DNA from 2 places in the Micromonospora sp. KC207 genome. Region 2 is predicted to be linked to the other one. Evidence: riboswitches for the same ligand, from Rfam matches in the RefSeq annotation. Region 2 holds a riboswitch; the other holds the start of a gene.
What was found. Region 2 has a riboswitch for cyclic di-AMP ahead of E1258_RS23285 (hypothetical protein). Riboswitches for the same ligand answer to the same signal wherever they lie in the genome.
Positions count from the first base shown of each region.

Region 1: linked by a shared signal. The riboswitch ahead of E1258_RS07800 (C39 family peptidase) and the one ahead of E1258_RS23285 (hypothetical protein) in region 2 are both predicted to bind cyclic di-AMP.

Region 1 covers NZ_SMKJ01000040.1:28,358-31,755, reverse strand. The annotation lists gene E1258_RS07805 (hypothetical protein) at 1-725, shown strand, start outside; cyclic di-AMP (ydaO/yuaA leader) riboswitch at 1,034-1,176, shown strand; gene E1258_RS07800 (C39 family peptidase) at 1,394-2,248, shown strand; gene E1258_RS07795 (CDP-glycerol glycerophosphotransferase family protein) at 2,471-3,398, opposite strand, start outside.
Region 2 covers NZ_SMKJ01000216.1:718-4,115, reverse strand. The annotation lists gene E1258_RS23295 (AAA family ATPase) at 1-422, shown strand, start outside; gene E1258_RS23290 (cation diffusion facilitator family transporter) at 529-1,446, shown strand; cyclic di-AMP (ydaO/yuaA leader) riboswitch at 1,599-1,728, shown strand; gene E1258_RS23285 (hypothetical protein) at 1,733-2,803, shown strand; gene E1258_RS23280 (SRPBCC family protein) at 2,848-3,297, opposite strand; gene E1258_RS23275 (STAS domain-containing protein) at 3,382-3,398, opposite strand, start outside.

The sequences.
Region 1 (3,398 bases), on a different contig from region 2:
CCGCCATCTGGTCCGTGCTGCTCGTGGTGGCGCTCAGCGTGCTCACCGTGCTGGTCGCCCGCCCGGCGCGGGACCGGCCGGCCGACGCCGAAGCCATTGCCCGGCCCGTGGCGCCGGCCGCCCAGGCGGTCGCCGATCTGCGCCGGTACGCCGAGGAGGTGGCGGTGGCCGCTGCCGGGGCCGCGCAGACCGCCCGCCGGCGGTGGGCCGCGTGGATGGCCGCCCAGGACGCGGCCGAGCAGGCCTGGCAGGCGTACGACGAGGCGGAGACGGCCGCCCGGCGCTTCCGCGACGCGGGTGCCCTGCCTACGCCGCGCACGCCGCGCACCCCCGCCGAGTACGCGAGTCGGGAGCGCTGGCTGCACCACGCCGCCACGGCCGCCCACCTGCGGGGGGAACTGTCCATCGGGCAGCTCTGCGACGTCTTCGCCCGCCGGGGCGGTTGGGACCCCCGCCTGCACCCGGTGCAGCAGGAGGTCGTCCTGGCCCGGGCGGTCCGGGACGGCAGGCTGGCCCGGTACCGGGCCGCCGCCGAGCGCGAGCGGGCCGCGTGGCGCGACGCGGACCTGGCCGCCGAAGCCGCCCGGGCGCTGGCCGCCGAGGCGTACGCCGCCGCCCAGCGCGTCCGGCCCGGCCGATCGCCGGCTCCCCGCGCGGCGGCCGGCCAGCCCGTCCCGGCCACCGGCCACCGGCTGGCCCGCTGGCGGCCGGCCCGCATCGGTTGAGCGTGCGACCACCCCGCTGCGATCTCCGGGATTTCGCCGTGAGTCGGGTCACGCCCGTCCGGAATCGGGCAGCCGGCCCATTCGGTCCGATCGGTCGCCGCAGTTCGCCGACGATCACGACCCGTTGTTCCGTTACGGTCCGCTGACGTTGTCTGAGCCGAGCATCCCATTGAGACACGTCAGCTCCGAATGGCCCGTAAACGAGGCCAGTATTGGATGTTTAAGCAGGTGAGAAGGGGTTGGCAGGGCTTCGGCCGGCCAGTAGTGTCGGCCCGTCCGGTGCGGTACCCGTTCGCAAGAGGCGACGCCGCGCCGACCCGCTCAATCGTGATCATCACGAACCGGGGACCCATTGCACGTCCGGGGTGAATCCGCAGGCTACGGCCCGTGGTAGGGCGATCTTCCCGCCCGAATCCGTCAGCTAACCCGGTAGGCGGTGTCGGAAGGAGTTCCATTCTCGTGCAGTTCGACCCCACCCCCCGGGTTGTTCCTCCACCACGGAGCCCGGTGCCCGTGTCCGCCGCCGAGCCGGCGCACTGACCGTCGCACCCTTCCGTACGCCCGCCTGAGCGGCGCCCTTTCGAAAGCGGACCCCACCGGCCGCGGACACGATCCGCGCCGCCGTGCGACGACGCACGCCCGGGTGCCTCCGCCTCCGCCCCCGTCCCGTGGAGGAACACGTGAACGATCAGCTCAAGCGGCACCTGCGGCGACTCGCCACGGAGCGTCCGTACCAGGTCGTCGCCGGCTCTGCCGCAGCGCTCCTGTTGGCCTCCGGCACCGGCGCGCTGCTCGTCGCCGTCCGCGACGCCCCCGCACCGCAGCAGACCACCAACGCCGCCGTGGCCGAGGTCGCACCCCGCCTCGACGGCGCGGCCAGCCGGGCCCAGGCCCGCCTCGCCGTGCCGGCCTCACCGAGCGCCTCGCCGTCGTCCAGCTCCACCCCGAACCCCGACCTGACCGCCACGGCGACGCCGAAGCGGACCACGGCGAAGCCGACAGCCCCGAAGCCGCCGTCGTCCAAGGTCCTCGACTACGACTACGAGGCCCAGACCACGTACTACTACTGCGGTCCCGCGGCGGTGCGCAACGCGCTCTCCGCCACCGGCGTCGCGAGCACCCAGGACGGCCTGGCCGCCGACCTCGGCACCACCGAGATGGGCACCAACTCCGCCTACGACACCACCCGCGTGCTCAACGAGATGGTCAAGGGTGCCCCGTACCGGACCCGGCTGATCCCCGGCGGCGCCGCCACCCCGGCCCAGACGGACCAGCTCAAGGCCGACGTGGTGAAGGCGATCAGCGCCGGGCGCGGTGTCGTGGTGAACATCGCCGGCGACGCCACCGACGTCGACGGCGGTTGGCACTCCTTTCCCGGCGGCCACTACATCGCCGTCGTCGGCTACCGGGACGCCGGACGCGCCGTGCGGATCGCCGACTCGGCCGACCCGGCCGTCCCGGCGTACTGGATCAGCACCGCCGCGCTGGCCCACTGGGCCGCGACCCGGGGCTACTCGGCCTGATATCACCCTCCCCCCACCGGGCCCCGGCGCTGCTTCCGCAAGCCGGGGCCCGGTGCCGTCTTCGCATCCGCTGGGCCGCAGGTGGATCACTCCTGCGGAAGCGGGCGGAGGCCCGGGACTTCGTGCGTTGGCCCGTCCTGTCGCCGAGTGTGCGATTTTCGCACCAGGGGTGACGACCGCAAGTGGTGTTCGGCCGGCGAGCAGGTACGGCGGGCGGGACGCTCAGGCGGTGGGGGAGAGCGGCGAGCCCACCTGCGCCGCGGTGTCGGCGGCATGCGGGACCGACGGGTTCCAGCCCGGCTCCAGCTCCCGCCGGGCCGCCGCCAGGAACGCCTCGGCGTACGACTCGGCGGGGAAGTCGCCCAGGTAGTGTGCCCGGGTGCCCCAGCGGGCCGCCGCCTTCGGGTCGGTGTCCAGCAGCAGGTCGAGCACCTCGTCGAGGTTGCCCGCGTCGCGCCGCAGCACGTAACCCGAGCCGGCCAGCGGGAACCGTTCGACGAACCGGTCGCCGTCGCCGACCATGTCCGTCACCGCGTACGGCTTGCCGGAGTAGAGGTAGTCGGAGATGACCCCGGACACGTCCGAAACCAGCGCGTCGGAGCGGTTCACGCAGTCGACCAGGGACAGCTCCCGGCTGGCCGCCGCGCCGAAGACGTGCTGCCGCCCGGTGCGGGCCCGGTCCGCCGCCAACAGCTCCGTGAGCCGGGCGAGCTGCCGTGCCGACGCCGGGTTCTGCCCGGTGTACGGGTGGGCGCGCAGGATCACCGTCGCGCCACGGGCCAGCAGCCCCCGCACGATCGCGTCGCCCACGGGCAGCGAGCAGTAGTTCGCGTCGGCGTGGTGCCCGGTCCAGGTCGGGGTGTACAGCACAGTCGGGTTCGCCGGGCCGGGGGTCGGCGTGCGGCGTACCTCGATCGCCTCGACCTGGGGGCGGCCGACCACGACGAACTTCTCCGCCGGGATGTCCACCCCGGCGCGGGCGTACCGGTCGATCGCGGCCCGGCCGGCCACGAAGTTGCGGTCGAACAGCGCCGTGACGGGGTTGGCGCTCGGGGCCTTGTCGCTGTCGCCGTGGTGGATCTGCACGTGGGTGAGCTGCGAGAACCGGATGAGGTGGCTGTTCTTCGCCCCGTGGTTGACGTAGAACGCC
Region 2 (3,398 bases):
GCAACTCGGCGGAGATCTTCGCGGTGGCGGCGGCGGAGATCCGCCGGCTCTACCCGGACCTGACGCTGCCCCGGGCGGTGCGGTCCACCGGCGTGGCCCCGGTCGCGCTGACCGTGCCGGCGACGGAGCTGGAGGCGGCCACCGTCGCGGCGGTCGTCGACCTGCTCGGCGAGGTGGAGGGCACGGTCGGGGTGATCACGCCGGTGCCGCGTCGGGACGAGGTGGCCGGCTGGCTGGCCGGCCGGGCCGCGCCGCGCCTTCAGGTGGTGACCAGCCTCGAGGCCAAGGGCATGGAGTACGACGGGGTGGTGCTGGTCGCTCCGGGCGCTATCCGGGCCGACCCGGGTTCCGGCGTGCGGACGCTGTACGTGGCGTTGTCCCGGGCCACCCAGCGCCTCGTCACGATCGATCCGGCGGGCTGATCGGGGCCCGGCCGCTCACCGGCCCCGGCCGCCACCCACCATTTGCATACATAGCAATGTGAGCATAGGTTGGATCGGGCTCGAGTCGCGGACGGAGGGTGTGGGCGTGGGCGCAGGTCATGACCACCACCACGGTACGGCGGCGAACGCCTCGGACCGCCATTCGGGGCGGCTTTGGGCAGCGTTCACGCTGCTCGCCGTGCTGATGATCATCGAGACGGCCACCGCGCTCGACACCGGCTCGCTGGCGCTGCTCTCCGACGCCGGGCACATGTTCACCGACGTGCTCGGCATCGGCATGGCGCTCGCCGCGATCACCGCCACCCGCCGGGCCACCGCCGACCCGCAGCGCACGTTCGGGCTCTACCGGCTGGAGGTGCTCGCCGCACTCGGCAACGCCCTGCTGCTCAGCGGCGTCGCCGTCTACGTTCTCGTCGAGGCCGCCCGCCGCTTCGGCGACCCGCCCGCGGTGACCACCGGCCCGATGCTCGCGGTGGCGGTGCTGGGCCTGCTCGCCAACGTCGCCGTGTTCGCCCTGCTGCGCAGCGGGGCGAAGCAGAGCCTCAACCTGCGCGGGGCGTACCTGGAGGTGCTGGGCGACCTGCTCGGCTCGGTCGGGGTGATCGGGGCGGCAGCACTGATCATGGTCACCGGCTGGTCGTGGGCGGACCCGGCGGTGGCCGTCGCGATCGGCGTGTTCATCCTGCCCCGCACCTGGCGGCTCGGGCGGGCCGCGGTGCGCATCCTGGTCCAGGCCGCGCCGGAGCACCTCCAGGTGACCGCAGTGCACGACCGGCTGGCCGCGGTGCCCGGCGTGGTCGAGGTGCACGACCTGCACGTCTGGACGCTGACCTCCGGCATGGAGGTCGCCTCGGCCCACCTGACCATGGCGCCCGGAGCGGAGGTCGGCGCGGTGCTGACCGCCGCCCGCACCGCCCTGCACGAGGACTTCCGCATCGAGCACGCCACCTTGCAGGTCGAGCCGGGAGCGTCCTGCGACGGCTGTGGGCCAGCCGGCTGGTAGGGCCGACGCCAACAATTTTCACGGCTTTTGTAGTCATTTGCCTGATTTAAGCGGTTTCGTCCGCGTACCCTCCGTCACGGACGCAGCGCTGGTCCCACCGGCACCGGTAGGCTCGGTCCCGGCCTCCGCCGGGCGGCGCCCTCCGGCGCCTGCGGTGGCCGCCGCCTAATCGCCTTCGGGCGAGCCGGGGAACCACGTTCGTGGGGTGCATCCGCCTGAGCGGTAGGGATCTTCCGTCCCGAACCCGTCAGCTAACCCGGTCGGCGGCTGACGGAAGGACACGCACATGCCAGTAGTGGCACCTGTAGGACGGATCGCCGCCCGGGTGGCGGCGGCACTGGTGCTGACGCTCGCCGTCGGCCTCGGGATCGCGCCGGTGGCGCCGGCCGGGGCCGCACCGCCCGTCGGCCTGCTCGCCGCCGCTCCCGGCGACGACGAGGAGGGCGGCACCCCCGCCCTGCGCGCCCAGCTCGAGGCGGCCAGCAAGGGGTACCTGGAGGCCAAGACCGCCCTCGACCGCTCGGTGAAGCGGCAAAAGCAGCTCGGCGGCCAGCTCAAGGCGGTCGAGGCCGAGCTGGTCACCCGCGGCGCCAAGGTCGGCGAGATCGCCGGCGTGGCGTACAAGAAGGGACGCCTCACCGCCGCCTCCGCGCTGCTCAACAGCAACTCCCCCGAAGGCTTCCTGGACCGGGCCGCCGCGCTCGACGCGGTCGCCACCAAAGAGGACCGCGCGCTGCGCGAGCTGCTGGCGACCCGGGACGAGGCGACCAAGACCCGGCAGGGGATCGACGGCGAGATCCGCGAGCAGCGCAAGCAGGTCGCGCTGATGGGCAAGCGCAAGGAGCAAGCCGAGCGGGCACTCACCGTGGCCAACAACAAGGCCAGCAGCAGCGGCGGGTCCAGCCCGGGCGGCACCTCCAGCGCGAACGCCACCCCCGCGAAGCGCAACGCCGACGGCTCCTGGCCGGCGGAGTCGTGCAGCGTCAACGACCCCACCCCGGCCAACGGCTGCATCACCCCGCGCACCCTGCACGCGCTCAACCAGGCCAAGGCCGCCGGCTTCACCCGGTACGTCTCCTGCTACCGCCCCGGCGGCTCCGGCGAGCACCCCAAGGGCCGGGCCTGCGACTTCGCCGCGCAGAAGGGCGGCTTCGGCGGCGTGGCCACCGGCGGGGACCGCACCTACGGCAACAACCTCGCGGCGTACTACGTCCGCAACGCCGACCGGCTCGCCGTGCTGTACGTGATCTGGTTCAAGCAGATCTGGCTGCCCAGCAGCGGCTGGAAGGCGTACAGCGGCGGAAACGGGGACCCGTCAAGCGACCACACCAACCACGTGCACCTGTCGGTGATCTGACCCGCGCCCCGGCGGCCTTCCCGCTTCGACGGGCCGCCGGGGCGTTACGCCGCCCGGCCCAGCACCTCGCCCAGCCGCCGGGCCAGCCCGAGGTGCGCGGAGCGGGCCTGCCGGAAGGCGTACGGGAACAGCGGCGCCGGGGCGGCCAGGGTGATCTCCACGTCGACGCGGACGATGCCGCCCGGCTCGTCACGCAGCCGGGTTCGGTTACGCACCGTAGTGGCAGGCCGCTGTCGGGCCACCGTGACGATCTCGTCGTCGGTCACCACCAGCACGTCCGCCTGGTACGTCACGCCAAAGCGCAGCGGACCGGCGGCGAGCTGGTCGGTGATCGCGTAGCTGGCCAGGGACCCAGGCCGGGGCGGCAGCCGGCGCACCCGCGTGATCAGCGGATGCAGCTCGGTCTGCCGGGCGGGGTCGCCGAGCAGCGCCACCGCCTCGGCACGCGGGCAGCGGGCCTGAACGGAGTACTGAAAGCTGTCCCGCCGGAGCATCCCTCGATCGTCCCCCACCCGAGGGCACGAGGGAAGGGCTCATCGGCACGAGCCCGCACGCGAGGGCCGGGGCGCCGGTGGCGGTCAGGCTCCCGGCAGCA